3 regions of the Bradyrhizobium sp. LVM 105 genome follow, and region 1 is predicted to be linked to each of the others. Evidence: predicted binding sites of a transcription regulator. Region 1 holds the regulator's gene; each other region holds the start of a gene.
What was found. Region 1 encodes LexA, which represses DNA repair genes until DNA is damaged. Its sites were predicted from a motif close to TGTTCNNNNTGTGTTCNG; they were not measured.
Positions count from the first base shown of each region.

Region 2: the regulator LexA is predicted to act here: its motif matches at 4,710-4,727, upstream of recA (recombinase RecA).
Region 3: the regulator LexA is predicted to act here: its motif matches at 6,842-6,859, upstream of D6B98_RS07335 (ImuA family protein).

Region 1 is NZ_QZMV01000004.1:147,436-157,144, reverse strand. Features, by position in the region: gene D6B98_RS13150 (OpgC domain-containing protein) at 1-895, opposite strand, end outside; gene D6B98_RS39815 (hypothetical protein) at 792-1,040, shown strand; gene D6B98_RS41695 (hypothetical protein) at 1,124-1,624, shown strand; gene D6B98_RS13140 (S41 family peptidase) at 1,750-3,087, opposite strand; gene D6B98_RS13135 (alpha-hydroxy acid oxidase) at 3,408-4,541, shown strand; gene D6B98_RS13130 (HAD family hydrolase) at 4,581-5,204, shown strand; gene D6B98_RS13125 (hypothetical protein) at 5,372-5,578, shown strand; gene D6B98_RS13120 (molybdopterin molybdotransferase MoeA) at 5,792-7,003, shown strand; gene lexA (transcriptional repressor LexA) at 7,179-7,880, shown strand; gene D6B98_RS39810 (hypothetical protein) at 8,397-8,831, shown strand; partial or broken gene D6B98_RS13105 (ComEC/Rec2 family competence protein) at 8,839-9,709, opposite strand, start outside.
Region 2 is NZ_QZMV01000015.1:82,584-92,292, reverse strand. Features, by position in the region: gene gcvP (aminomethyl-transferring glycine dehydrogenase) at 1-1,329, shown strand, start outside; gene D6B98_RS31105 (hypothetical protein) at 1,443-2,450, opposite strand; gene D6B98_RS31100 (DUF1835 domain-containing protein) at 2,461-3,441, opposite strand; gene recA (recombinase RecA) at 3,548-4,636, opposite strand; gene D6B98_RS31090 (hypothetical protein) at 5,081-5,281, shown strand; gene D6B98_RS40195 (hypothetical protein) at 5,433-5,600, shown strand; gene D6B98_RS31085 (DUF2798 domain-containing protein) at 6,258-6,515, opposite strand; gene D6B98_RS31080 (hypothetical protein) at 6,772-6,972, shown strand; gene D6B98_RS31075 (DUF6894 family protein) at 7,143-7,376, shown strand; gene D6B98_RS31070 (hypothetical protein) at 7,503-7,757, opposite strand; gene D6B98_RS31065 (hypothetical protein) at 7,864-8,163, opposite strand; gene D6B98_RS31055 (PaaI family thioesterase) at 8,504-8,968, shown strand; gene D6B98_RS31050 (HdeA family protein) at 9,141-9,434, opposite strand; gene D6B98_RS31045 (PilZ domain-containing protein) at 9,555-9,709, shown strand, end outside.
Region 3 is NZ_QZMV01000002.1:427,402-437,110, reverse strand. Features, by position in the region: gene D6B98_RS07360 (GMC family oxidoreductase) at 1-718, opposite strand, end outside; gene D6B98_RS07355 (M20 aminoacylase family protein) at 956-2,128, shown strand; gene D6B98_RS07350 (inorganic phosphate transporter) at 2,358-3,986, opposite strand; gene D6B98_RS07345 (UdgX family uracil-DNA binding protein) at 4,084-5,526, opposite strand; gene D6B98_RS07340 (putative DNA modification/repair radical SAM protein) at 5,526-6,761, opposite strand; gene D6B98_RS07335 (ImuA family protein) at 6,924-7,730, shown strand; gene D6B98_RS07330 (Y-family DNA polymerase) at 7,627-9,222, shown strand; gene D6B98_RS07325 (error-prone DNA polymerase) at 9,219-9,709, shown strand, end outside.

The sequences.
Region 1 (9,709 bases):
TGTCGTTCGGAATGAAGACGGCGGCGAGCGCTTCAGGGACGCGGTCCCGCAATTCCGGAATGTGCTCGGCCAGCGTCATCGCGAGCGCAAACATCAGGAAGCTGGCGCTCAGGGCAAGCAGCATGCGGGACGACAGCAGCCAGCGGCAGGCCGCCGCTCCTCCCAGGGCCAGCCAGGCCCCGAACACGAAGAGCAGCTGCCAGGCGAACGGATTGAAATACCAGACCCCAGCCGGATAGGCCGGCAGATTCCACTCGCAATGACGGGCCGCAAGATAGAGTCCGAGCGAGCCGATCATCACCGCGTTGCGCCAGCGCAGCATGAACCAGAGCACGACGGGAAACGCGGCCATCAGCACGATGTAGAGCGGCAGAACGTCGAGATTGAGCGGCTTGAACTTGAGGATCAGCCCCTGGGAGAGCGTCTCGACGGGAAAGTTCATCAACGGCGCGACGTTGAACTGATCCATCAGATGAAGATCGTCGAAGCTGTGCGCGATGTAGTGCACGGCCGTGAGATAGACCAGGAACAGCAGCAGGTGAGCGACATAGAGCTGCCACACCCGCCGCAGCAGCCGGGTTGCGCCGATCACGAAGCCGCGTTCCATCATCATCGAGCCGAACACCAAGGTCGCGGTGTATCCGGAGATCAGCACGAACAGATCGGCGCCATCGCTGAAGCCGTAGTTTCGCGTCGTGAACCAGGCGAGCGCCGTGTCCGGAATGTGTCCGAGGAAGATCAGCCAGTTCGCCAGACCCCGGAACAGGTCGAGGCGTACATCGCGCCGCGTCTTGACCAGCACCGATCTGATCGTGATCGTCTCCCACAACAAGCGACGCAGGAGAAACGCTGCTCGTGACGGCCGACCAGGCGCGTGGATAGTCTCGTCAGTCAAAGGCTCGTTCTCCATCTCCGCGGCCGACCTCTTTCGGATCGTGATCATGTCGCCGCTCGTTCGCGCCGGCACGCTAGGTTGCGTCATTGATGCGGGTTTGACGGACATCAAACTCGCTCGCCGCGCCAGCCAAATCTTTTTGTAGCTCGATCGCGTAATGAATCGCGGCAGCTGTCGTCACCGACCGGAAGAGTCATCGGCCACGACATCTCTCATCCGGCTCGCGGCATGACCGACGACTTTGCCTGCGGCCCGCAATCTCGCGCTGCGCGCCGAATTTTTTTCTGTAAGAAGATCGACGTTTCTCGTCGCCTGCAGCAACGCGACGATCCACGCAACGGCGCACGCGAATGCGCGCGTCGACATTTGATCTTGCTCAACCTACACAATCACGCGGCGGGTTTGGCTGCAGCTCGATCGAGCCACCGGGACTTGATTGACACCGACTCGACGATATCAACAGGAGAAACCAGAATGAGTCACCGCAAGCTGATCGTCGCCGCCGCGATCATGTCGTTCGTCGCGCTGCCTGCCACGGCGCAGACGAGCAAGACCGGCGAAAAGAACGGCCATCACTATTCGGGCGGACCGAAGACCGAGACTCCGCACCACATGGGCAAGAAGGACACCGACGGCGCATCGGCCGGCGGATCCGGCGGCAGCCACCATTACGGCGGCGGACCGAAGAGCGAGGTCCCGCACCACGTGGGTCCGAAGAAGCAGCAATGACCATCGCGCGGCAATCTCGCGTCTTGCCGCGGCCATGACGCCGAACCGAAACAGCGTCACAAAAGAATTCGCCCGGGAATGGCCATCCACTCCCGGGCGATTTCGTAGATGAAGAGTCGTAGAGTTTAGTTCGGCACCGTACCTTTCGGGGCGGGCTTCGCCGCAACCGCGTTCGCGGTGACGCCGTGCAGGAAGTCGTAGGCCGCATGCAGAGCCTTGTCGTCCTTCTCTTCCGGCGGGACGTAAGACTGCGATCCGGTCTGCTCGCCACCCTCGCCGGCCGAAAGATGTCCGCGCATCTGGGACTCCGCCATGGTGTCCATGCGGCCCTTCAGCTCGGGCGGCACGTCCTGCAGGATCTCGATGTCGGGGGCGATGCCCTGGGCCTGGATCGAGCGGCCCGACGGCGTGTAATAGCGCGCCGTGGTCAGCGCCAGGGCGCCATTGCCGGACCCGAGCGGAATGATCGTCTGCACCGAGCCCTTTCCGAACGAGCGCGTACCGATGATCGTGGCGCGCTTGTGGTCATGCAGCGCGCCGGCCACGATCTCCGAGGCCGAGGCCGAGCCGCCATTGACCAGCACCACCAGCGGCTTGCCCTTGGTGAGGTCGCCGCCATGGGCGGTGAAGCGTTGGGTCTCTTCGGGAGAGCGGCCACGGGTCGAAACGACCTCGCCGCGTTGCAGGAACGCGCTCGACACCGACACGGCCTGGTCGAGCAATCCGCCCGGATTGTTGCGCAGGTCCACGACGTAGCCGGTGAGCTTCTCCGGCTGAACCTGTTTGGAGATCGACGCGATCGCCTTCTTCAGGCCGTCGGTGGTCTGCTCGTTGAACGAGGTGATGCGGATATAGCCGATGTCGCCGCTCTCGACGCGGAAGCGCACCGGGCGCACATGGATGATCTCGCGCGTGATCGCGACGTCGAGCGGCGCGTCCGCGCCCTTGCGCAGGATGGTGAGCTTGGTCTTGGTGTCGACCGGGCCCTTCATCTTGTTGACGGCCTGCTCGAGCGTCATGCCCTGCACGGCCTCGCCGTCGATCTTGCTGATGAGGTCACCTGACATCAGGCCGGCCTTCGAGGCGGGCGTATCGTCGATCGGCGAGACCACCTTGACGAGGCCGTCTTCCATCGTGACCTCGATGCCGAGGCCGCCGAACTCGCCGGAGGTGGTCTCCTGCATCTCGGTCCAGGCCTTCGCGTTCATGTAGCGCGAATGCGGATCGAGCGAGGTCACCATGCCGGTGATCGCGCCCTCGACCAGCTTGGCATTGTCGGGCTTCTCGACATAGCTCGCCTTCACGCGCTCGAACACTTCGCCGAACAGGTTGAGCTGGGAATAGGCATCATTCGCGTTCGCTGTCGCCCGCGCCGCCCATACGCCGCCTTGGGGACTGGCTACCAGAAGGGTGAGACACGCTCCGGTGAGCGTGCCCAGAGGGAACAGCAGGGATTTCCGCATGGATGGGCTGGCCTTTGTGCTTTGGCGGTTCGCTTTAGGCTTGTCTGTCGAGACCTGGGGAGGCGCCATGCAATTGGCGATCCAGCTCGTTTCTCACAATACCATTCTGGTTTCTTCAAGGCCGGGATGCCATGCCGACGGGTACGCCGTAGAAATCGTTTCGCCCGGACCTAAACTTTTGGCAACGTTGCAGGACTGGCCTGTCCGCAAGCGGAATCATGGCCGGCCCGCGCCTCGCAGCCATGCAATTTTAAGATAGTTTTGCAGGGCTGGACGGGTTAGGCGATGACATAAGGGTTCAAATTCTCGGGAGGATAACAATGAACGAAGCACCCGGCGTCCGGCCGGAACGGAACGTCGAACTCGGCGCCAGCAACGAGCCGTTCCAGAACCTCCACGAATTCATCCGGAAAGCGCGGGCCAACCTCAACCAGAACGCCTGGGACTACATCGTCGGCGCCGCCGAAACCGAGACCACGATGCGCCGCAACCGCATGGCCCTGGACGAAATCGCCTTTCGCCCGCGCGTTTTGCGCGACGTCCGCAGGGTGGACGGCTCGGTTCAGCATTTCGGCCGCAAGATGCGCCTTCCGGTGGTGCTCGCACCCGTCGGCGCGCTCGAAATCTTCGATCCGGATGGTGCGGCGAGCGTCGCGCGCGGTGCCGGCAGCTTCGGTGCGGCGCACATGCTGAGCTCGGTGTCCGAACCCGGCCTGGAGAGCACTGCCGAGGCCGCGCCCGATGCGCTCCGGCTCTACCAGCTCTATGTCCGCGGCGACGACGCCTTCGTCGCGGATGTCGTCAGCCGAAGCGAGAAGAACGGCTATGCCGCCTTCTGCCTGACCGTCGACACCGCCCATTACAGCCGTCGCGAACGTGACATCGCCAAGCGCTACGTTCGCGAGAGCCGCCTGCGCGCCACCGGCGGCGATTTCCAGAAGGGCCTGGAGTGGCGGACCGTGAAGATGATCAAGGACAGGTTCAAGATCCCGCTGATCCTGAAGGGCATCGCCACCGCCGAGGACGCCCTGATCGCGGTCGATCACGGCGTCGAATGGATCTACGTCTCCAATCATGGCGGCCGCCAGCTCGACCATGGCCGCGGTGCCATGCATGTGCTGCCCGAGATCGTCGAGGCCGTGAAGGGCCGCGCCAAGATCATGGTCGACGGCGGCATCTGTCGCGGCACCGACATCGTCAAGGCGATCGCGGCAGGCGCAGATCTCGTCGGCATCGGCCGGCTGCAATGCTGGGCGCTGGCCGCCGCCGGCGAAGCCGGCATCGCGCGGATGCTGGAGCTGCTGGAAGACGAGGTGCTGCGCTGCCTCGGCCTGTTGGGTGCCACATCGTTTGCCGAGATCGACAAATCCTGCCTGCATCCGGCGGCCGCCACCAACGCGCCGAGCGTGTTCAGCGCGTTCCCGCTGTTCGACCACGAGCCTTATCGGTACTAACTTACGGATTCCTGCCGACATTGAAGTGAAAAGGACGCAATGACATCGCTCTCTCCCGGCAGCGCGGATGCGCTTCTGTTCGATCTCGGGCGCGTGGTGCTCGACATCGACTTCTCCAAGGCGATCGCCTGTTGGGCGGGACATGCCGGCTGCCAGCCCGAAAGCCTCCTCGCGCGTTATGTGCGCGACGAGGCCTACCGGCTGCACGAGGTCGGCAAGATCAGCGACGCGGATTATTTCGCCTCCTTGCGCGCTTCGCTGGGAATCGGCATTTCGGACGCCCAGTTCCTGGAGGGCTGGAATGCGATCTTCGCCGGCGAGATGCCCGATATCGCCGAGCTGTTACCGCGTGCGGCAAAGCAGATGCCGCTCTACGCCTTCTCCAACACCAATCGGCCGCATGTCGACTATTTCTCGAAGGAATATGCCGATCTGCTCGGCCATTTCCGCGAGCTGTACCTGTCGTCCAGCATCGGCCTGCGCAAACCGGATGCCGACGCCTTCGACCATGTCGTCGCGGCGATCGGTGTGCCGGCCGAGCGCATCGTGTTCTTCGACGATCTCGAAGAGAATATCGAGGGAGCACGGGCGCGTGGCTTGACGGCCGTACATGTGACGTCGCCCCGCGACGTCGGCAACGCCTTGAAGGCATTGGGCATCTAACGTTGCGCTGCCGCCCCGGCGGTCGGCAGCCGGCCCGCGTCCGGCGCTAAATTTGCAGGAAGTGTGGAACCTGATCACTTTGTGCATTTTTATACGGAGTTCCCGGAACGGAATACCCCTCTTCGGACTCATCAGTCCGTTGGGATTTCTACATCGGACTGATCGACGTGCTGGGCAAAACCTACCTCACCAAGCAAGCCTCTCTCCTGCTTGAATTCGCAAGAAACACCTCGGATTCCGAGCTTTCCGCCAAGCTGATCAGCAAGGCTGCGGACCTGAAATCGCAGGCCGATCCGCTCCCCGACAAGGACCAAGGCCCCAAACCGCCCGACGTCGCATGGCACGTCAGCCCGGACGGGCCGACCGGGAGTTGACCGATTCCGGCGTGGCGCTCGTGCCTTGCCATGGCCATCTTCCATCCCGGTCTGTCTCGCATTCCGGATCATGCGCTTGGCGGACCTGCCCTTGCTCCTCCGCCACGGAGATCACGCAGGATAGATCAGTCTGCGTGCTGCTTTGCCTTGCGCCTGCAGTCAGCTAGAACTCTCGCCGCCCATTGACCGATGTGCCGAGCAGGAGTTTCGCCCGTGGCCCTGATGCCGGTTTCCGACGCCCTTGCTGCGGTGCTGGCAGGTGCAGAGCCGCTGCCTGAACAGATGGTTTCGCTCGACGAAGCCTATCACCGCGTGCTCGCGCATGACCTCGCGGCACGGCGCACGCAGCCGCCGCAAGCGATGTCGGCGATGGACGGCTACGCGGTGCGCGCGGCCGATGCGGCAACGATCGATTCCCGGCTGACGGTGATCGGCGAGGTCGCGGCCGGCCGTCCCTTCGCCCGAACGGTCGGCGCGGGGGAAGCGGTGCGGATCTTCACCGGCGGCGTCGTCCCTGATGGTGCGGACGCGGTCGTGATCCAGGAGGACACCGTCACAGATGGCAACAGCGTCACCATCAAGGAAGCCGCGATCACCGGACGGCACATCCGCCCGGCCGGCGTCGATTTCCGCGAGGGTGACGTGCTCCTGCGCAAGGGAACCCGCCTGACGGAGCGCGATCTCGCGCTCGCGGCGGCGATGAATCACCCGCACCTCGCCGTCTGCCGCCGTCCCAAGGTTGCGATCCTTGCCACCGGCGACGAACTGGTGAGGCCGGGCACCGCCCCCGGGCACGGCCAGATCGTCTATTCCAACGGCTACGCCCTGCACGCGCTCGCCCGCAGCGAGGGCGCCGAGACCATCGACCTCGGGGTGGCCGCCGACACGCTGGAGGCCACCTCCGCCGGGATCCGCCGCGCCCGCGAGAGCGGGGCTGACATCCTGGTCACGACCGGCGGCGCGTCGGTCGGCGACCATGACCTGGTCCAGCAGGCGCTGCTGGGCGAAGGCATCTCGATGGCGTTCTGGAAGATCGCGATACGCCCCGGCAAGCCGATGATGCACGGACGGCTCGGCGCGATGCGCGTAATCGGCCTGCCCGGCAATCCCGTGTCGTCCTATGTGTGCGCGTTCCTGTTCATGGTGCCGCTGATTCGTGCCCTGTCGGGCCGTTCAGTGATTCATCATCGCCGCGAGCGCGCCGTGCTGGGTCGCGACCTCGGTGCCAACGACCAGCGCGAGGATTATCTGCGCGCGCGCCTGGAGCTGCGCGACGATGGTACGCAAGTCGCCATTCCCGTCAGCCATCAGGATTCCTCTCTGCTTGCAAATCTTGCTGCGGCACAGGTACTTCTCGTGCGCGCACCGTTCGCGGCGAACGCCGAGGCCGGTGGCCCCTGCGAGGTGCTGCGGCTCCCCGTCTGAGTCCACGGCCACACGCATTCCGCGAGTTTGCCGCCGTTCACGGTAAATTAAGCAGTTGCGGAACATGTATCGAACATATAGTGTCCGTTCATGATTTGTTTCGAGCATGTAGCGGCTTATCGCTGAACTCATCGTCTCGGAATCGAACGACATCAACCGGGGGACTTTGGTCGAGATGTTAACGCGCAAACAATACGAGCTTCTGAGGTTCATCAGCGAACGTTTGAAGGAAAGCGGCGTGCCGCCCTCCTTCGACGAGATGAAGGATGCGCTCGACCTGCGCTCGAAGTCGGGCATCCACCGCCTCATCACCGCGCTCGAGGAGCGTGGCTTCATCCGCCGCCTGCCTAACCGCGCACGCGCCATCGAAGTGATCAAGCTGCCGGAGCTGCAGGCTGCCGCCGGCGCCCGGCGCGGCTTCACGCCGAGCGTCATCGAGGGCAATCTCGGCAAGATCCGCGCGACCTCCAGCCCGTCCATGGACGAGGGCGAGCGGCCGGTTGCAGTCCCCGTGATGGGCCGTATCGCGGCCGGCACGCCGATCGAGGCGTTGCAGACCCGCAGCCACACCATCAGCGTGCCGCCCGACATGCTCGGCGCGGGCGAGCACTACGCACTCGAGGTGCGCGGCGATTCCATGGTCGAAGCCGGTATCCTCGACGGCGACATGGCGCTGATCCAGCGCAACGAGAGCGCGGATACCGGCGACATCGTGGTGGCGTTGATCGACGACGAGGAGGCCACGCTCAAGCGCTTCCGCCGCCGCGGCGCCTCGATCGCACTCGAGCCCGCCAATGCCGCTTATGAGGTCCGCATCCTGCCGCCGAACCGGGTGAAGATTCAGGGCAAGCTGATCGGGCTTTATCGGAAGTACTGATTCCGGAAGGACTCGGTCCGAGATATATTTTGGCGTCTGCGTGCGCCCTTCGGTCGGCATCGCCGATCAAAGATTGGAGCGGATGAATGTCCGCTCCACGAAGCAACATCGCTTCACGGCCGTTCGCGTTCGAGAGGACAGCCGAGCGCCAGATCGTTTGGTGCAGCCGTCGCGACGCTGATCGCGGCATCGGCACGCACGCCGCCGTTGCCGCGTAATCGCATCACAATCTCCGCAACAACACGGCAGTGAACGGGCAAGTCCGCAACGCCCGCAATACAAGCGTGGAGGTATCGCAATCGAGCTGGCGACACTTGGCAGTCGTAGACGCGCGCCGGCCAAATGCACGGGACCCGGCTTTGTTCCTATCGACTTCGGGAAAGTTAATGTGATCGCGCCTCGCGAATCGCAGCCGCAGATTCGCCTATAACCGAGCAGAGCGTTGCATACTTCTACTTCGAGGCCTGCGCCTCCAAGGAGAGGTGCGGGTCGCTATCTTCGCATGAGGAGCACCCGATGTGTGACTATAGCCTGCATGCTATCGCGACGCGCCCCGCTGAAGTCGGCGAGACGATCGTCACGACAACCTTCCGCGGCACCTCGACACGCGGCTTCGCCTCCGAAGCCGATCTCTCCGTTGCGGTCTGCCTGCTGCCGGGGACGGAGCTCGCCTTCGCCGACAACGTCCGTTACGACAACCGCTGGATCTGGACGCGCACCGTCAACTCCCGCGTCGGCAAGTTCGGCAAGATCGATCCGCACGTTCCCGATCGCCATCACGACGCGATCGAATTTCCGGACGGCAAGTACGTGCTGGTGACTCAGCTGGTCGAAGGCCAGCGCGCAACCGTGCTGCAGCTGCCGGTGACGCAGCCGGTCGGCGAGCGCGAGCAGAAGCCGCAGATCATCGCCGACAGTCGGTCGCCGGTCAGGCGCCTGCCGATCGGCTGATAGAAGCTCAGTCCTCGGCCTGAAGATCGGCCTCCGACGGCGTTGCGTCGCGAACGCGTGGAGCTGCCGACCGTGGCATGAGGGTCATGTCAGAATCTCCCTCGCCGGCTGCCGCCGGCGACCAGGGGCGGCTTGCACCCCTCGCCTTCACCGCCTGAACCGCAAATCCATCGCCATGCCGTGTCAGCGCCAGCGCGCCCTGACGAGCGAGCCGCTGCCGATCCACCACCATAGCCGCGCAATCGGGCGGCGCGGGCCGTGACGTCACCACCAGCGCGGCGCGGCTGCAATCGTCCGCCAGCGCGTCGATGCGCAAGGCCAGCGCGACCAGGCGTCCATCGGCGAGCGGAGTCACGCAACCGGCCTCGTCGCACGACACGCCCTCGGCCAGCGCACTGCTGCCGGCATTGCGCGGATCGGCGTCGGCCGCCAGCCACTCCTTCAGCAGGAAACTGTCCTTGCCCGCCCTGATCAGGTGCAGACGCCCGTCCCCGCCCCGCACCGCGACGCTCGCGCCGTCGCCGGCAATCAGGACATCAGGCTGCCGTACCGACAGGCCAAAGGCGATGGAAGCCAGCAGCACCACGGCACCGCACCAGCGCAAGGGCGTGCGCAACAATCCCATCAAGATGATGCCGAGGCTCGCTGCGATCAGCGGCGCGATGCCGAACGCCGGGATGCGGCCGACCGCGCCCGGCAGTGCCGCCACCCAGCGTGAGACCGCGACCATCCAGTCGATGCCCAGTCCCATCAGCCACCAGAACACGCCATCGAGCCCGAAGGGCGCGGCCAGCAATCCCAACAGCCCCGCCGGCATCACCAGCGCCGAGACCACCGGCATCGCACCGAGATTGGCGAGCACGCCATAGAGCGTGACG
Region 2 (9,709 bases), on a different contig from region 1:
ACCGAAATGATGCCGCTGACCTGGCCGGAATTTGCGACGCTGCACCCGTTCGTGCCGCGCGAGCAGGCGAGCGGCTATCACGCGCTGTTCGCGCGGCTGGAGAAGTGGCTGTGCGACATCACCGGCTATGACGCGATCTCGCTGCAGCCGAACTCGGGCGCGCAAGGCGAATATGCCGGGCTTTTGGCGATCCGCGGCTACCATGCTTCGCGCGGAGAGACGCACCGCAAGATCTGCCTGATCCCCTCCTCCGCCCATGGCACCAATCCGGCTTCGGCCGCGATGGTCGGCATGGACGTGGTGGTTGTGTCTTGCGAGAAGAACGGCGACGTCGACGTCAATGACATGCGCGCCAAGGCCGAGAAGCATTCCAAGGATCTTGCCGCGGTCATGATCACCTATCCCTCGACCCATGGCGTGTTCGAGGAGCATATCCGCGAGATCTGCGACATCGTGCACGGCCATGGCGGCCAGGTGTATCTCGACGGTGCCAACCTCAATGCCCAGGTCGGCCTCTCCAGGCCCGGCGATTACGGCGCCGATGTCAGCCATCTCAACCTGCACAAGACCTTCTGCATCCCGCATGGCGGCGGCGGCCCCGGCATGGGCCCGATCGGCGTGAAGGCGCATCTTGCGCCGTTCCTGCCGGGCCACCCCGCGACGAATGGCGAAGCGCCTGTCGGGCCGGTCTCGGCCGCGCCGTTCGGCTCGGCATCGATCCTGACCATCTCCTACATCTACATCCTGATGATGGGCGGCGAAGGCTTGAAGCGCGCCACCGAGATCGCGATCCTCAACGCCAACTACATCGCAGCGCGCCTCGATCCGCACTTCCCGGTGCTCTACAAGAACGCCAGGGGCCGCGTCGCGCATGAGTGCATCGTCGATCCCCGCCCGCTGAAGGTGACGTCCGGCGTCACCGTGGACGACATCGCAAAGCGCCTGATCGATTACGGCTTCCACGCCCCGACCATGAGCTTCCCGGTGCCGGGCACGCTGATGATCGAGCCGACCGAGTCGGAATCGAAGGCCGAGCTGGACCGCTTCTGCGATGCCATGATCGCGATCCGGAAGGAGATCGCCGAGGTCGAGGCCGGCCGTTTCAAGATCGAAGCCTCGCCGCTGCGTCACGCCCCGCACACCGTGCACGACATCGCGGATGACGATTGGAAGCGCGCCTACACCCGCGCTGAAGGCTGCTTCCCCCAGGGCGTCTCGCGCACCGACAAATACTGGAGCCCCGTCGGGCGCGTCGACAACGTCTACGGCGACCGCAACCTGGTGTGCTCCTGCCCGCCGGTGAGCGACTACGCGCAAGCTGCGGAGTGAGCTTCGTAGGGTGGGTTAGCAGGCGGCGGCGCGAAGCGCCGTCCGTCGGCGTAACCCGCCACGTCTGCTTCCGCGGAGACAATGTGGTGGATTACGCCTGCGGCTAATCCACCCTACAACCTGACATAAGGCTCAATCAACAACCGGCTTTCGCGATCCCATCGCCAAAGCCGTTCGTTGGTGAGAAGCGTGCCACCCCACCAGCGACGAATCGGATTATGACGCGGGAAGTCCTCTTGTCCCGCCAGCACCGCCGTCCCGAAATCGGTGAGTGACATCAGGGATTGCTTATATTGCGCGAAACGGCGCGCATCGTCATGCATGTCGAGCGTGAATGGCCCCTCGTCGAGCCCGGCTACGGCCGGTACCGGGCATCGCGCGAGCCCGTCGAGCAGGACTCCGACTTCCCAGTAATCGTACACGCGCCGCTCGTTGCGCTTCTGATGACCCGGGAAGACATCGAAGGGCTGCACGCCGCCAGGCGCGATCAACTCCAGCATTCGCATCTCAGTCGCTCCAAGACCGGTGGTCACGCCCGGGAGTTCCTCGAGCAGGTCGAGGGCGCAACGCTCGAGTTGCGGAAGCAGGCTCAAATCCATCTCGATGAGCTCGAACCAAGTCTGCGGCGTGGACGCGCAATAGGCTCGCCATGCCCGACCGGCCAGTTCAACGTGATCCTGCGTAATTCTTGCAATTGGAGGATTCAGCTTCGCAAGTTGCTCCGGCGCGAGATCACCCACGGCAAAGTCCAGACGACGTATCGAGAGCTTGGAAACTGCCGCTTCCTCGGTGCCGCAATAATCGAGCAGCCAGAGCAGAAGCAATTGTGCGTTCGGCTCTGGTCCCATCCACAGTTCGGCCGTGTCGCATTCGGACAACAGATCGATCAGTCCGCGCCCCCTCACCCCGGACCTTTCCAGGAGCCAAACCGGCGTATCGTCGAGCCAGTGCAGGCCATTTGGATGAGCCACGCGCGGGGCGAAGAATGCCTCGCATTCCGTTTCGGAGAGTAGCGGTCCCCCGACCATGCGACGCTCGATCGCAATGACCAGGTCGGCAAGGCCGGCCCGTTGTATGGCGCCGGCGGCGGACGAGTCTGTCGTCACAATAAGCCGCGTCACGTCGGCCTCCTCAGGGCTTCGTCAGGACAGGGCCGTAGCGCCACAGCCGATCGTTGGTCAGATGTGTGCCGCCCCACCAGCGATCGATTGGATTATAACGGCTGAAATCCTCCTGATGGGCCAGTACAGCCTTACCGAATTCGGTCAGCGACAACCGGCTGCGGAGGTAAACCTTGTGCCGGGCTCCGAGATTGCCAAGGTCGATGATGCGTAATTCTTCGCCGAGCCCGGCCACAGCTGGCTTGGGGCCGAGGGCGAGGCCTTCGAGCAAATATCCCAGTTCGACCTCACCCCACACGTAAGTGCCCCGTAGCGAGCGTAGATGGAACAACGCATTCGTGTTTGCATACCAATGGAGCATCTCCAGAAATCGAATCTCGGTCGCACCTAGTCCGGTCAAAGGAGACGGGAGCTCTGCCAGAAGCTCGAGCAAGGCTGGCCGCAGCATCAGCAACGCGCTCAGATCGCGGTGAAGCAGATCGATGCAGGCCTCCGGGGTCGGCCCGCGGTAGGCCGACCATGCCAACTGCGCGATCTCGAACTCCTCCGCACCGACGTCCCCGACGGAAATATGGCGTTCGCCCTCAACGAAATCATAATCGGGACCAAATATCAGGTCGGAGTTCAGCAATCGCAGCCTGAGCTTCAGCGCCAATGCAGGATAGCTGCCGAGGTAATCAAGCAACCAGACCAGTTGCAGCTGGTCGCGGGCAGTCGCTCCAAACCAGAGTTCGATCTCGTCGTAAAGCTCGCAAAATTCAGCCAGCGACAATTTGCGACGCTTGGCGTCGCGGGGCCAGCGGACCCAATCCGACCAATGTTCGGCATGGCCAAGCTCTGCGGTGTAGGCAGCCAAATAAGCTGAGAGCTTTTCCACCTGCGGGAGCGGTCCCCACTCAAAACTAAAATGGAACGGGATGACGATCTCGGCCAACCCCGATCGAACGAGATCAATCCCGCCGCCCCACCCGGTCAAGATCAGCCGCTTCATCGCACCACCTGATAAACGCAAGGCAAAACGAAAACGGGCACCGAAGACGTCGGCAACTCAACGTCTTCAGCGCCCGCTCCTCGCGAAAAACCTGGCTGTCTAAGATTTACTCGTCCGTCGGCTCCTCGCCGTCGGCGTCGCGCTCGGGCGTGCCGGCCAGGATCTGCTCGGCGATCAGGCCGGAGTTCTGGCGGATCGCGGTTTCGATCTTGGCGGTGATGTCGGGGTTGGCCTTCAAGAACGCTTTCGAGTTCTCGCGGCCCTGGCCGAGCCGCTGGCTGTCATAGGAGAACCAGGCGCCCGATTTCTCGACGATGCCGGCCTTGACGCCGAGGTCGAGGATCTCGCCCATCTTGGAGACGCCCTCGCCGTACATGATGTCGAACTCGACCTGCTTGAACGGGGGGGCCAGCTTGTTCTTGACCACCTTGACGCGCGTGGTGTTGCCGACCACCTCGTCGCGCTCCTTGATCGCGCCGATGCGGCGGATGTCGAGGCGGACGGAGGCGTAGAATTTCAGCGCGTTGCCGCCGGTGGTGGTCTCAGGCGAGCCGTACATCACACCGATCTTCATGCGGATCTGGTTGATGAAGATGACCATGGTGTTGGACTTGTTGATCGAGGCCGTGAGCTTGCGCAGCGCCTGGCTCATCAGACGGGCCTGCAGGCCCGGCAGCGCATCGCCCATCTCGCCTTCGAGCTCGGCCTTCGGCACCAGCGCCGCGACCGAATCGATCACCAGCACGTCCACCGCACCGGAGCGCACCAGCGTGTCGCAGATCTCCAGCGCCTGCTCGCCGGTGTCGGGTTGCGAGATCAGGAGCTCGTCGATGTTGACGCCAAGCTTGCGGGCATAGACCGGGTCGAGCGCGTGCTCGGCGTCGATGAAGGCGCAGATGCCGCCCTTCTTCTGCGCTTCCGCCACCGTATGCAGCGCCAGCGTGGTCTTGCCCGAGGATTCCGGCCCGTAGATCTCGACGATGCGCCCCTTGGGCAGGCCGCCGATGCCGAGCGCGATATCGAGCCCGAGCGAGCCCGACGACACCGCCTCGATGTCCATGGACCGGTCGTTCTTGCCGAGCTTCATCACCGAGCCCTTGCCGAACTGGCGCTCGATCTGGGAGAGCGCGGCAGCCAGAGCTTTACTCTTGTCCATGGAAGATCCTTCGACGATACGCAGGGCAGTGGCGGACATTGGGTCGTGCTCCTTATGGCGAGGATTCGCGTGAGGGACAAACAGTTGCGAGGCGGCGCGGCGATAAAAGCAATGTACCCTATTTGTTCCAGGTTCGCAATATGTTCTTTTTGGAATTTGGCGGCTGGCCGCGCTTCTGCCCCTACCCCCAGGTTGAATTCGGGACGTCCTAATTCCCGGTGGTGGCTCGTCGCAAGCCAGCAGCCCCACAACGTAGATCCTGCATTCTGGCCGGAACGGTGAACGTTCCGCGGACGCGGTTGCGGCCCGATCCTGGTCGACCTTCATCAGCCGGCTCGTGCCTGCGCGTTGTGCGCACAACTGAACAGACGCCGTTCCGTTTATGGATCCTAATCGATCATCACCACGCGCGGGACCGCGGCGACGATCGATGATGAAACCCCGATTGCGCTGCCGCCTTCCGCGCACGGACAGGATCGTGCCATGCTCAAGCGGCGACGCTTCAAGCAACAACTGACCCTTCAAGACCGGCTCTCCGCATGGGTGAAGCAGATCAAGGAGGACGCCGCCAGCCTGCCTCCCGGCCCCGAACGGGACGCCCTCCTCAAGAAGGCGCGCCAGGCCGAGTTGGCAAATCATCTGCACGACTGGGTCAAATCGCCCGGGCTGCAACCGCCGAAATAGCGGCGCGGCCGCAACATCCCGCCCCGACCGAAGCTGACGCGCATCGAAGACGCATGCCTGGTCGTCATAAATTCGCAATCCTGCGGCACCGAACCTTTTCGCGGTCTCAGGCCTTCTCCAGGGCGAGACCGTAACTCTGGGGATCTCAGTCATGACGGACAACGAGCATCGCGAAACAATCGGGCGCAAACCTCTGCCGCAGGCGGCGCATGAGGAGATGATGAAGTTCGAGCGCAAGGAAAACGAGTTCCGCAGGAAGGACCGCGAAGAGCGCGCCAGCGAACTCCATCTTCCCCTGAATGAAATCAAGATCCATTAGAGCCTGAAGGGGGCCGGCTTCGAAACCGACAACGTCCCGCCGGCTGACGCTTTGGTCGCCGGTCGGGATCGACCGACCCGCGCGACGGCGCGACATCGCGGGGAACGGCCCGCATGGCCCCTAGCGAGTCGCGAGCTATAACGGTATCTAAACACCGCACTCAAGCCACTGAAAGAACAACAGAATTTCCATGCGGCCTACTGTGCATGGGGTTGTTTTCCAGTTTTGAGATTGGCGGCAGGCCGTGCCCGCGATCGCCGCAGGACACGAGCACCGGCAGTGCCTGCCTTACAGCAGCGCCAGCAGCACGAGGCCGATCACCAGCACCACGAAGCCAGCCGCTGTCGCGGCGGCGAACGACCGCTCTACGTTATCCATGATGCCACCCCGTAGTCGGCGTGCCACGTTTCCCCCATGACTGCGCCGAACGGTCTGAAATCTTGCCGACCTGTGTGACCGCAGTTGTGCGAACGGATGTCGAAATTGGGACCGGTGCGGGGCCAGTCTGCGGCCTCGGCCACCGGGCGTGGAAACCTGCCGCCTGTCAGGCTGCCGTAAGCGGAGCCGGCTAGGATGACGCGGCTCTGGTGTTGCAGCCCAGCACCTCGGCCTCCAACAACTCTCTGCCCCGCTTGGCTCTCCCCAGGCGGGGCTTTTTCATGCCTGGCTGCCGGCTCGCGGATCCCTCTCCTCGCGGGTCAGGCGCAGCACGAAGGCGCGGATCGCAGGCGCCGCCAGGAGCACGATCGGCAGCATCGCGGCCCAGGCGATCAGCCACGACGCCATCCAGTGACCGACGAAGATCGCCGCGCTGCCCGCGGGCCAGCTGGCGATCCCGGCCGCGATCAGCGAAGTCAGTCCGGACTGGATGATCCCGAAGACGAAGTGACTGTAGCGGCGGGGAATGCCGAGCATGACGGACCCATGTTGCTTGCCGTCATCAGGGCAAGCAAGGCACATGCCGCCGCGCGCATCGGCAACGTTGGCGGGAACCGGTCTGCGTCGCGTGTCGCGCGGCGCAACACCCGCAAACGAATGCAGCCCAGGAACTCTGTTCTTGGTCGGAGAACCACGGGGTAACTGTCCGTCAACCAACAGATTTTCCTTGCCGTGGGAATATGATGACGACCAACTTGTTTGCGATCTTGGAAGTGAATCGTGGGAGGTCACCATGAATCACAGGGGCATCGAATTCACCGTCGCCAAGACGGCGATTCCCGGAATCTGGCAATGGCAGTTCCGCATCGGCGATCAGATCAAGACGGGCAAGACCGAGACGAAAATCGATCTGCTCGCGATCCGGCGCGTGCAACTGCGGATCGATCGGGAGCTGAAGCGATCGGCGGGGCAACGGCCTGAACCGGCCGGATAGCGCCGCGCTGATCGCGCGTGGGGCGTCTGCACCGCACCGGCGGGGCTGGCAGGCCCCTCGCCCCGGCATCATCCGTAGCCGCCCGGAATTGATCTGACGCTGGTTTGGGATTGGACTGCGCGCGCCCGTGGCCTTGGGGGCGAGGCCGTCACGCGCGATCGGTGCCAGCCATGCCGCTCTATTTCTTTCGTATCCGGAATGGCCGTTATTCCGGCTGCGCCGACCAGGCGACGGAATTCGCCGATCGCGATTCGGCCTGGAAAGAGATGACCAATGTCTGCGCCGACATGACCGCCGGCATTGCCCGCAAGCTCCAGGAAAATTCCGAATGGCACATGGAGCTGCTGGACGAGGCCAAGGAGCCGATATTCCGGATCCGCATCGTCGCCGAAACGCTCGACTAAAGCGCGATGCGATTAGGATGAATCGTCATCGCGCTTTAGGTTGTTGTTTAAGCATGATCTTTTCGGAAAACCGCTGCGCACTTTTCCGGATCATGCTTTAGCAAGAGCCCCTCGGGCAGGCCGGCTTCAGTCCGCGCTGGGCAGCCGCCGCATGGTGAATTCGATGTCGCCGCCGGGCAGTTCGCGCCAGGTCTCGACCGCGCTCATATAGCCGGCCTTGGGGTAGCGGGCGAAGAAGGCCTGCGCCCGTTCCCGCGCCGCCGCGCGCGGCAGCGTGAAGGTCTCGCGCAGAAAGCCGTCGCCGATCGTTTGGACGGGCTTGCCGGGCGCCTTGCGCCGGCGCGCCATCCGCTCGGCGAGATCCTGCGGACGATCGGCCATGTCCTGCCCTCCTCTACGCGCTACGCTCGGAGGCAAATGTAGGGCGTGGGCCCGCCGAAGAGGAGTCCTGTCCGAAGGCCTGTGCCGCCCCCGGACGAAGCTGTCGTCAGTTGGCGGCCGTGCCGCTCTTGGTCTTCTTCGGCGCGCTGGTTGCGGCCGATGCCTTCGGCGCCGCCGGCTGCTTCGGCGGATCGGCGCGCATGCCGCCCCAGGGATCACTGGACGACTTGGAATCCGGGATTTTCTTCAGCGTTTCCTTGTAGGCCTTCTCGCGCTCGGCCTCGAGCGCCTTCTCCTCCGGCGTCTTGCTCGGGCCGTCCTGCATCAAATTGATATTGGGCAATTGCGCATAGGCAGGTCCCGCCAGCGCTGCCAGCAGCACCGCCGCCATACGGAAAAGCTTCATCGTCTACTCCTTGATCATCCATGAGGCAGGGATCGCCCGCGCCGGGGCCGTTCGGGGCCGCTAGAGCCGATCCGACCGGCAAGATTTGGGCCCATGCAGCCAATCGTCCCAGATCGGGCCGCATCTGGTGCACCCGCTCAGCGCGAGGCCGAGCGCGATCATACAAAAGACGAGGACACACCGACGCAACATCATCCACCCGTTCCCAAGCGAGGCATCATACCGGGCCAAGTCAGGCATTTTCAAGCCGACGGGACCGCCGCGAGACCGGGTGACTTTGCTGCGCCGATGCGCTCACAATGGGACGAAACATCCGGCAATACAGGAGAGCGCGACAGCAATGCAAAGGCAGCCAGACGCCGAATTCGGCCTCCCCGACGCCAGACGCATCCTCGGCGAGGTTTTTGCGCCCTGGGTCCAGGATCTCAACCTCGCGGTCGAGCGCCTCGAGCACGCTCAGCCGGCGGACCAGCCGGACTGGCAGCCGGGCGCGCTTCTGCGCATGCCGTTTTCGGAGCGGTTGTGCCGCAACGGCGGCGTGGTCTGCGGCCAGGCCCTGATGGCGCTTGCCGACACCGCGATGGTGATCGCGATCCTTGCGGCCAATCGCGGCTATCGTCCGATGACGACGGTCGACCAGACCACGCATTTCATGCGCGCGGTGTCCTCGTCGGACGTACTGGCGGACGCGCGCGTGGTGCGGCTCGGGCGCACCATGAGCTTTGGCCGCGTCACGCTGCTCTCGGCGACCGACAACAAGCCGGCCGCGATGGTGTCCAGCGCGTTCGCGATGTTGCCGGGCTGATCGAAAAGCGAGAGCCGCGTGAGCGCCAAGCGCAGCGCGGCTCTCCATCACGATCGCATCGAGGCAGCAGACATCGAGGCAGCAGACATCGAGGCAGCAGACATCGAGGCAGGAGACATGGAGGCAGGAGACAGGCGCGACCGCAATCGCGCTTCGGTCCGCGCGCTTCGCGTTACTTGCCGAGCACTTCGTCAGCCGCCGTGACGATGCTGGCTGTCGGATTCTTTCCGCAATAGGCACCAAACTTCTTGGCGTTCGCGATGAAAACGTCGGTGTCGATGATCGCGTTGTCCTCGTCGCCCTTGTACCAGCCGTCCATCCAGGTCAGCACGACCTGGATGTTGTCTTCGCCGCTCTCGAGGAACTGCTTGCAGCTCATGGTCGAAAGGTCCCATTTGACGGCGTGGGCGGGCATCGACGACAGCGAGAGCGCAGCGGCGAACAGAAGCGAAAGCGTGGTCTTCATCGGAATCTCCATCGGCGCCGTAACGCCATAAAAGAAAGGCTTGCGGGGGAAATCGGCGGAGAGGCTCTCCGCTCGAACGTCGTAAACGAAGTCTGAAGCGCCGTGCGAGCAGCGCCGATATTGAGTTTAGTTCAAAGTAATTTCTATGCATTACTCCATAATCATCGTGATGGACCGACGCCGATGATCGAGAAACGTACAGCGCAGCGTCACCGTGTTTTCAAGGGTGGAACGATCACCTTCGAAAACAACGGCATCGCCTGCACGGTGCGGAA
Region 3 (9,709 bases), on a different contig from region 1:
GGATGAAGCGTACGCCGACGGCGTGGCCCTGCTCGATGATCAGGCGGTCGACCAGCACGTGCTTCTCGAGCCGCAGGTTCGCCCGCCTCAACGCCGGCTTGAGGAAGCCGCGTGCCGAGGACCAGCGCCGGCCGCGCTTCTGGTTGACGTGGAAATAGCTGGTGCCTTCGTTGTCGCCGGTGTTGAAATCCGGGATGCGCTTGATGCCCATTTCCTCGGCGGCATCGCCGACGGCATCGAGAATGTCCCATGACAGCCGCGGCGCTTCGATGCGCCAGCCGCCGCCGGCGCCGTGATGCTCGCTCGCGCCGAGGAAATGGTCCTCGAGCTTCCTGAACAGCGGCAGCACGTCGTCGTAGCCCCAGCCGGTCATGCCGAGCTGGCGCCAGTGATCGTAATCGGCAGCCTGTCCGCGCATCGAGATCATGGCGTTGATCGCCGAGCAGCCGCCGATCACCTTGCCGCGGGGATAGGCGAGCGAACGACCGTTCAGCCCCGGCTCGGCCTCGGTCTTGAACATCCAGTCCGAGCGCGGATTGCCGATCGCAAAGAGATAGCCGACCGGGATATGGAACCAGATCCAGTTGTCGTCGCCGCCGGCTTCGAGGATGAGGACGCGGTTCTTGGGCTCGGCCGAGAGCCGGTTGGCGACGATGCAGCCGGCCGTGCCGGCCCCGACGACAATGTAGTCAAACTCACCTTCGAGCCGCCTTGGCATCCTGCTTCCACCCGGACAGGCGTCACGCCCGGGCTGGTCCCGGACATTCACGCGCTTTCCGTTCTAATAGTCAGAGGTGGATGGCCAAGACAAGTTGGACCAAGACAGGTTGGAGACGAGCCGGCCGCAAGCCCGGCCATGACGACAGGACAGGGCTACCCTCGATCTGCGGGAGTTAGCTGGACTGATGCTTGCATGGTAGACAGTCCGATATTTTCAATAAAGCTTGAGACCTCCATGCCCATCGTGAACCGCGTCGCCGACCTTCAATCCGATATTCAGGCTTGGCGCCGGGACATCCACCAGCATCCCGAGCTGCTGTACGACGTCCACCGCACCGCAGCATTCGTGGCGGACCGGCTGCGCGAGTTCGGCTGCGATGAGGTCGTGACCGGTCTCGGCCAGACCGGCGTGGTCGGCGTGATCAAGGGCAGCAAGCCGGCCGGCGACGGACTCAAGGTGATCGGCATGCGCGCCGACATGGACGCGCTGCCGGTCGAGGAGCAGACCAATCTGCCTTACGCCTCCAGGATCCCGGGCAAGATGCACGCCTGCGGCCATGACGGTCACACCGCGATGCTGCTCGGGGCCGCCCGCTACCTCGCCGAGACCCGTAACTTCGCCGGCGATGCGGTGGTGATCTTCCAGCCGGCCGAAGAGGGCGGCGCCGGCGGCGCGGCCATGGTCAAGGACGGCCTGATGGAGCGCTTCGGCATCGAGCAGGTCTACGGAATGCACAACGGCCCGGGCATCCCGGTCGGCTCGTTCGCGATACGGCCTGGTCCGATCATGGCGGCGACCGACGAGGTCGACATCATGATCGAGGGCCTCGGCGGCCACGCCGCGCGTCCGCACAAATGCATCGATTCCGTGCTGGTTGGCGCGCAGGTGATCACTGCCCTGCAATCGATCGTCGCGCGCAGCGTCGATCCCCTGGAATCGGCCGTGATCTCGATCTGCGAGTTCCACGCCGGCAACGCCCGCAACGTCATTCCGCAGACCGCGATCCTGCGGGGCACCATCCGCACCCTCTCGCCCGAGGTGCGCAAGCTGGTCGAGAAGCGCGTGCACGAGGTGGTGGCGGGCGTCGCCCAGATCACCGGCGCCAAGATCGACCTGCATTACAAGCGCAACTATCCCGTCGTGAACAACCACGCCGCCGAGACCGAGGTGGCGCGCCGCATCGCCAAGCAGGTCGCGGGCGAAGCCAATGTGCACGAGATGCCGCCGCTGATGGGCGGCGAGGATTTCGCCTACATGCTGGAGGCGCGGCCCGGCGCCTTCATCTTCTGCGGCAACGGCGACAGTGCCGGCCTGCATCACCCCGCCTACAATTTCAACGACGAGGCGATCGTCTACGGCACGTCCTACTGGGTGAAGCTGGTCGAGGAGCAGCTGGCGGCGTCGTAAGGCTTTTTCTTACCTCGCCCCGCTTGCGGCAGGGCAATCCCGTATGAGGCTTGGGTTGGCACCGACAGCAACCACAGCGTCATGGCCGGGCCTGTCCCGGCCATCCACGCCTTTCCACGCAGCACTGAGAACGTGGATGCCCGGGACAAGCCCGGGCATGACGACGTCTGCCGAAGGTTCAAAAGCAATTGCCCTCTCCCCGTAAAAACGGGGAGAGGGAGAGGAGAGCTCAGAACATCCGCGAGAAGATCACGTAGAGCGTGGCCGACAGCATGATCGCGCAGGGCAGCGTCAGCACCCACGCCATCAGCAGGTTGCGGATGGTGGCCATTTGCAGGCCCGAACCATTGGCCGCCATGGTGCCGGCGACGCCCGACGACAGCACATGCGTGGTCGAGACCGGCAGGCCGAACACGTCGGCGGCGCCAATCGTGGCGGCGGCCACGAGCTCGGCCGAGGCGCCTTGCGCGTAGGTGAGGTGGCTCTTGCCGATCTTCTCACCGACGGTGATCACGATGCGCTTCCAGCCGATCATGGTGCCGAGGCCGAGCGCGATGGCGACCGCGATCTTCACCCAGTTCGGGATGAACTTGGTGGCGGCGTCGAGCGAGCCCTTGTAGGCATTCAAGGTCGCGATCTCCTCCTTGTTGAGATCGTTTTCCTTGTCCTTCATCAGGAAGCGGATCGCTTCCGAGATCATGTACATGTCGTTGCGGGTGTTGCCGACGGCCTCCGCCGGCACCTTGTTCAGCGTGCCATATCTGGCGACCTGGTCGCCGACATCCTTCACCAGCACGGCGAGCGAGGGATAGGTGCCCTCGTTGATGTGACGCACCGTGATGTACTGCGTCACGGCCGGACGGGGATCGCCGATGATGCTGTGGCCGGCGCCCTTCGCGGAGATCACCTGGGCGGCAGCATCCGAGGTCTTCTGGAACTGGACGATCTGGGATTCCGGAAGCGCGCGGTTGAGGGCGTAAGCCGTCGGCACGGTGCCGATCAGGATCAGCATGATCAGGCCCATGCCCTTCTGGCCGTCGTTGGAGCCGTGCGCGAAGCTGACGCCGGTGCAGGTCGCGATCAGCAGGCCGCGAATCCAGAGCGGCGGCGCCTTGTTGCCTTCGGGGGCGGCGTAAAGTGCGGGATTGCGCACGATGAACTTGAGCAGCAGCAACAGCACGGCGGCGCAGATGAAGCCGAACAGCGGCGACAGCAGCAGCGCATAACCGATCTCGGTCGCCTTGGTCCAGTCCACGCCCGAAGTGCCGTCGCGGCCGCGCATCACGGCGTTGGCGACGCCGACGCCGATGATCGAGCCGATCAGCGTGTGCGAGGAGGAGGCGGGCAGGCCGAAGAACCAGGTGCCGAGATTCCACAGGATCGCGGCGATCAGCAGCGCGAACACCATGGCGAAGCCGGCGCTGGAGCCGACCTGGAGGATCAGCTCGACCGGCAGCAGCGAGACGATGCCGAAAGCGACCGCACCGGAGGACAGGAGCACGCCGAGGAAGTTGAAGAAGCCCGACCACATCACCGCGACCTCGGCCGGCAGCGAATGGGTGTAGATCACCGTGGCCACCGCATTGGCGGTGTCGTGGAAGCCGTTGACGAATTCAAAGCCGAGCGCGATCAGGAGCGCAATGAACAGGAGGATGTAGGGCAGGTAGGTCGTCACCCGCACGCCCGTCGCGTTGACGTCGACATAGATGCTGTAGGCGACAAACAGCAGGCCGGCGGCGAGGATGCCGAAGAACAGGATCATCGTCAGCGGATTGAAGCCCTTGTCGAGATTTGGCCGCGAGGCCGGCTGGACGGGCGCGGGATCTGCTACCGCGCGGTCGAATGCAACATCGCTCATGTCTGGACGCCCCTTAACTTGCAGTTGAGGCATTGTCCGCGACGGATTTGAAGGCCGGATGACAAGCGGCGGTTGAATACCGCCTTCTTGCCAGTATTCAGGCAGCCCGCGCCGCCTTCTTCTGCAAGCTCGCGGCAATCTTCAGGTCGTCGACAAAGCGCCGATATTCCAGCGCCTTGGCTTCCGGATCAGGCAGTCGCAGCAGATAGGACGGATGCACCGTCACCAGTGCTTTTCGTCCCTCGGGAAGCTCTATGAGACGGCCGCGGGTCTTGCCGATGGGGGTGATCTTGCCGAACACGCTTTGCGCGGCGGTAGCCCCCATCGCCACGATCAGATCGGGCTGGATTGCCGCAACTTCCCGCTCGTACCATTGCCGGCAGGCGCGGATCTCCGGCGTATTCGGCTTCTGGTGCAGGCGGATCTTTCCGCGCGGCACGAATTTGAAGTGCTTGACCGCGTTGGTGACATAGACCTTCTTGCGGTCGACGCCGGCTTCCTCCAGCGCACGGTCCAGCATCTGCCCCGCGGGACCTACGAAGGGATGGCCGGCGAGGTCTTCCTTGTCGCCGGGCTGTTCGCCGACCAGCATGATATTGGCGGACTTCGGGCCTTCGCCGAACACGGTCTGGGTCGCGTCCTTGTAGAGATGGCAGGCGCGGCAATGCGCGGCCTCCTCGCGGAGGGTTTCGAGCTCATCGGCAGCGGGCTTGCGTTTCATCGGAGCCTCCGGCCGCTTCTGGGGCTTGTGCGGATCGGTTGCGGCGTTGGCGATCATGGCGCCGGTCATGCGTTCGGCGTCCTCGATCAAGGGCTTAATGATCGAAGCCTCGGGCAGGTTCCTCCAGTATTTCTTCGGCATCTCGGCCTGCATCGCCTTCACCTTGAGCCGCGCCGGATTGAAGATGCTGGCGTAGTAACGCCGCCAGGTTTCTTCCAGCCGGTCTTCGCTCGGTGCTTCGCTCCTGCCGACACCTGGCGTGAACGAAAGTGCGTGGCCATCCCAATGCGCGCAGAGGTCCGGGGTCAGGATCGACCAGGGCATGTCGGCAAAGCGTTTTGCGAAGAACGGCGCGGCGAACTCGACGATGTGATGCTCAGGCTCGAACCAGGCGACGTAATGCGCCTCGCGTTCCCTGCCGATTTCGCGGAAGCGCACGAAGGCATGCATCTTGTGCTCGTCGCGATGGACCGCCCTCGCCATGGCCGTGACCTGCGCGACGTCAGGGTCGGTCGCGACCTCGATGAGGTCGTGATTGTCCTTCAGCCGAAACAGCAGCCGGTAGAGGATGGCAAAGCGCTCGGGATCGCGGTGCAGGATCGCTGCTTTGGCGAGCTCGATGAATTTGCCTGACACGGTGAAGGTGCCGTCGTTCACTTCGAGGATCGGTGATGGCGCGGGTGGGGCGAACAGCTCGGCTTCGCCGCCTTGCACGGTCCAGGTGACATCGGCCGGCTGCACGTGATGAAGCACGAGGTGACGCGCGGCTTTGCGCCAGCCGTCGAAATCGGTTTCGGTGTCGAGGATGATGTATTGCATCAGAAGCCAAACCCCAGTTGCGTTGCCTTCGGTTTGAACCGTTCGATCAGCCGCGCGTCGTCGAGACGGTGTGGCGACGGCCGGTGATCGCCGAGGACGATGAACGGCATCGCCTTGCTGCGGGGCACATGCAGCCGCGCGAGATCGGCGAGGCGGATCGTGGTGGTGCGCCGTGTCGCGATGATGCGTTCGACCGCCTTGGTGCCGAACCCCGGCACGCGCAGCAATTCCTCGCGGCTGGCACGGTTGACGTCGAGCGGGAAGCGGTCGCGGTGGCGCAGCGCCCAGGCGAGCTTTGGATCGATCTCGAGCGGCAGCATGGCGCTGTCGTCGACGATCTCGCCGACGTCGAAGCCGTAGAACCGCATCAGCCAGTCGGCCTGGTAGAGCCTGTGCTCGCGCAGCAGCGGCGGCTGCACCAGAGGCAAGGCGCGGCTTGCGTCGGGGATCGGGCTGAAGGCGGAATAATAGACGCGCCGCAGCCGGTAGGCGCCGTAGAGATTGGCGCTGGTGTGGAGAATGGTGTGGTCGGAGGCGCTGTCTGCGCCGACGATCATCTGCGTGCTCTGGCCGGCCGGCGCGAAGCGTTGCGGCTTGGCCTTCGTCTTTGCGCTGCGGCCTTCCTCGGCCTCGTCCAGCTTCAATCGTAGCCGGCCCATGGTGCGGCGGATCGCGCGCACGTCTTTCTCGGGCGCGAATTGCTGCAGGCTGGTCTCCTCGGGCATCTCGATGTTGATGGAGAGGCGGTCGGCATATTTGCCGGCTTCCGCGATCAGCGCATCGTCGGCCTCGGGAATGGTCTTCAGATGGATGTAGCCGCGGAAGTGATGTTCCTCGCGCAGTTTTCGCGCGACACTCACCACCTGCTCCATGGTGTAGTCGGGGCTGCGGATGATGCCGGAGGAGAGAAACAGGCCCTCGATGTAATTGCGCCGGTAGAAGTCGAGCGTCAGCTTGACGACCTCGTCGATGGTGAAGCGGGCGCGCGGCACGTTGGAGGAGGCGCGGTTGACGCAATAAAGACAGTCGTAATTGCAGGCGTTGGTCAGCAGCACCTTGAGCAGCGAGATGCAGCGTCCGTCCGGCGCATAGGAATGGCAGATGCCCATGCCGGGGGCGGTCGAGCCCATGCCCTTGCCGTCGCTGGAATCCCGCTTTTCGGTGCCGCTGGAGGCGCAGGACGCGTCGTACTTGGCGGCATCGGCCAGGATTTCCAGCTTGCGTTGCACGTCCATGTTTGAATCCCGTTGATTCCGCTCATGAATCCGAAAGCGCGCCAATTCGATTGACTCTCTGCGCGCCGTTAGCTTTATATTAGAACATATCATGAACAAATGAGCCAGTCGCTGGTTCTTCTTTTGAAGACCACGGCACCCATTCCTGAAGGAGCGGCGAGCATGAGCGGCGCACGTATGAGCGCGCTTGCGATCTTGCGCGGCCAGATCGAGCGCATCGAGACCGCGGAGATCGTGCATCAGCACGATCGGGTGGCGCTCGGCCATGGCCAGGCCGATGGCGCGCTGAAAGGCGGGCTCGCGCGTGCGGCGATCCACGAGGTGTTTTGCGAAGGGCGCCAGGGCGTGGCCGCAACGGGTTTTGTCATGGGGCTTGCGGGGCGCGTGGCGGTACGCAAACCGCTGCTGTGGGTGCGACAGGATTTTTCGGAAGTGGAAACAGGCGCGCTGTCGATGAGCGGGCTCAGAGAGCTGGGCCTCGATCCGCGCCGCGTGGTGACGGTCCGCGCCGCCGATGTCGAGAGCGCGCTGCGCACCTCGGCCGATGCGCTTGCCTGCGACGCGCTGGGCGCCGTCGTGCTCGAGCTCTGGGGCGAGACCAGGCAGTTCGATCTGGTGGCGAGCCGCAAGCTGACGCTGGCCGCGCAAGGCTCCGGCGTCACCGGCCTGATGCTGCGCATGGCCGCGCAACCTTTGCCGTCGACTGCGGAGACGCGATGGATGCTGCGCGCGGCGCATTCGCCGCCGGGACCGGCTTCAATGCCTGCGGCGCCTTGGAGCGTTTGGGGCGCGCCGCGCTTCGATGCCACGCTCTTGCGCAATCGTCATGGCCCCTGCGGCCGGTGGATCATGGAATGGAATTGTGATGAGTGCCAGTTCAGCGAACCGTCGACGTATTCTCAGCCTGTGGCTGCCGCGCCTGCCGATCGACAGGATTCAGCGGTTTTTCAACAGCGCCGGGCTGGGTAAAGCCAATCATGAGCCGAGCATCGTCGTCATCAAGGACAACAATGCGCTGGTGATCCATGCGCTGGACGAGGCCGCCGAGCGCCTCGGCCTGTACATTGGTCAGCCGCTGGCGAATGCGCGGGCGATGTGCCCGGATCTGAAAGTGTTCGACGCCGATGTCGCGGCCGATGCGAAGACGCTCAGCGATGTCGCCGATTGGTGCGACCGCTTCACGCCGCTGGTGGCGCTCGATCCGCCGCACGGGCTGTTCCTCGATATCACCGGCTGCGCCCATCTGTTCGGCGGCGAGGCTGCGCTGCTAACGACGCTGGTTCGTGCGCTCGCTCGCCAGGGCTTTGCCGTCGGTGCGGCAATCGCCGGCACGTCGATCTGCGCGCGTACGCTGACGCGGCAGGCATCTAGCAGCATCGTCGCCGATGGCGGCGAGGCGGCGGCGATCGAGCGGTTTCCGGTGTCCGCGCTCGGTGCGGGCGAGGCCATCACCACCGGCCTGCGCCGCGCCGGCCTGAAGACCATCGGCGACGTCGCCTCGCGCGCGCCGAGCGAGATCACGGCGCGGTTCGGCGCCCGGTTCTCCACGCTGCTCGCGCATGCGCTGGGGCAGGGCGATGCGCCGATCAGCCCACGCAAGCCGCTGCCCGATTACATCGTGGAGAAGCGCTTCGCCGAGCCGATCGCAACCGACACCATGATTGCGATGACGCTGTCGCGGCTCGCCGACACGCTGATCGCATCGATGGAGAAACAGGGCAAAGGCGCGCGCAGGCTCGAAGCCGCCTTCTTCCGCACCGATGGCGTGGTGCGCGCGATCATGGTCGAGACCGGACGTCCGGTGACGAAAAGCACGGTGATCGACCGCCTGTTCCGCGAGCGTCTCGATGCGCTTGCCGATCCGCTCGATCCCGGCTTCGGCTTCGACATGGTGCGCCTGTCGGCGAGCCGCACCGAGATCGTGGTGCAGGAGCAGCGCGATCTCGACGCCCATGTCCACGACAATGACGAGCTCGCCGCGCTGATCGACCGCATCGCCGCGCGCATCGGAGGAAAACGCGTCGTCGTGCATCTGCCTGAGGATACCCATATTCCCGAATGTGCAGTGATGGCCGCCCCGGCGCAGCATCATCTTGCTGCCGCCATGCAGGCCGAATGGCCCGCCCGTGTCGAGAGCGAGCCGCCGCTGCGTCCCTTAAGGCTGTTCGACAAGCCGGAGCCGATCAAGGTGCCGTTCGCGGCCGTGCCGGATGGTCCGCCGCATCAATTCACCTGGCGCCGCGCGCTGCATGCCGTGGTGCGGGTGGAGGGGCCCGAGCGTATCGCGATGGAATGGTGGCGGCAGGACGGCAAGCAGCTGACGCGGGATTATTTCCGCATCGAGGATGCCGAGGGCCTGCGCTTCTGGATCTTTCGCGACGGTCTTTACGAGGGGGAAGTGTTCGATGGCGACGGCAAGCCCGCCTCGCCCGGCTGGTATGTGCACGGTCTCTTCGCATGAATGCGCTTAGCTATGCCGAGATCGGCATCACCACCAACTTCTCCTTCCTGCGCGGCGGCTCGGATCCGCGCGCGTATGTGCATCAGGCCAGCGAGCTCGGCATTCCCGCGATCGGCATCGCCGACCACAACACGCTCGCCGGCGTGGTGCGGGCCTACAAGGAGCTCGACAATGACAAGGTGCTGCACAAGCCGAAGCTGCTGATCGGCGCACGCATCGTCTTCATCGACGGCACGCCCGACATTTTTGTCTATCCGCGCGACCGCGCCGCCTATGGCCGTTTGTGCCAGCTCCTGACTCGGGGCAAGCGCGGCGACGACATCACGCGGATCGAGAAGGGCGAGTGCCGTCTCAGCTTCGCCGATCTGCTGGAATTTTCCGAAGGCCAGCTCCTGATCCTGACGCTGCCGCATCGCTTCGACCCGGCCCAGGCGCTGGACGTTCTTGCGCAGCTGAAGGCCGGCCGCGCCGAAGGCGTGTGGCTGGC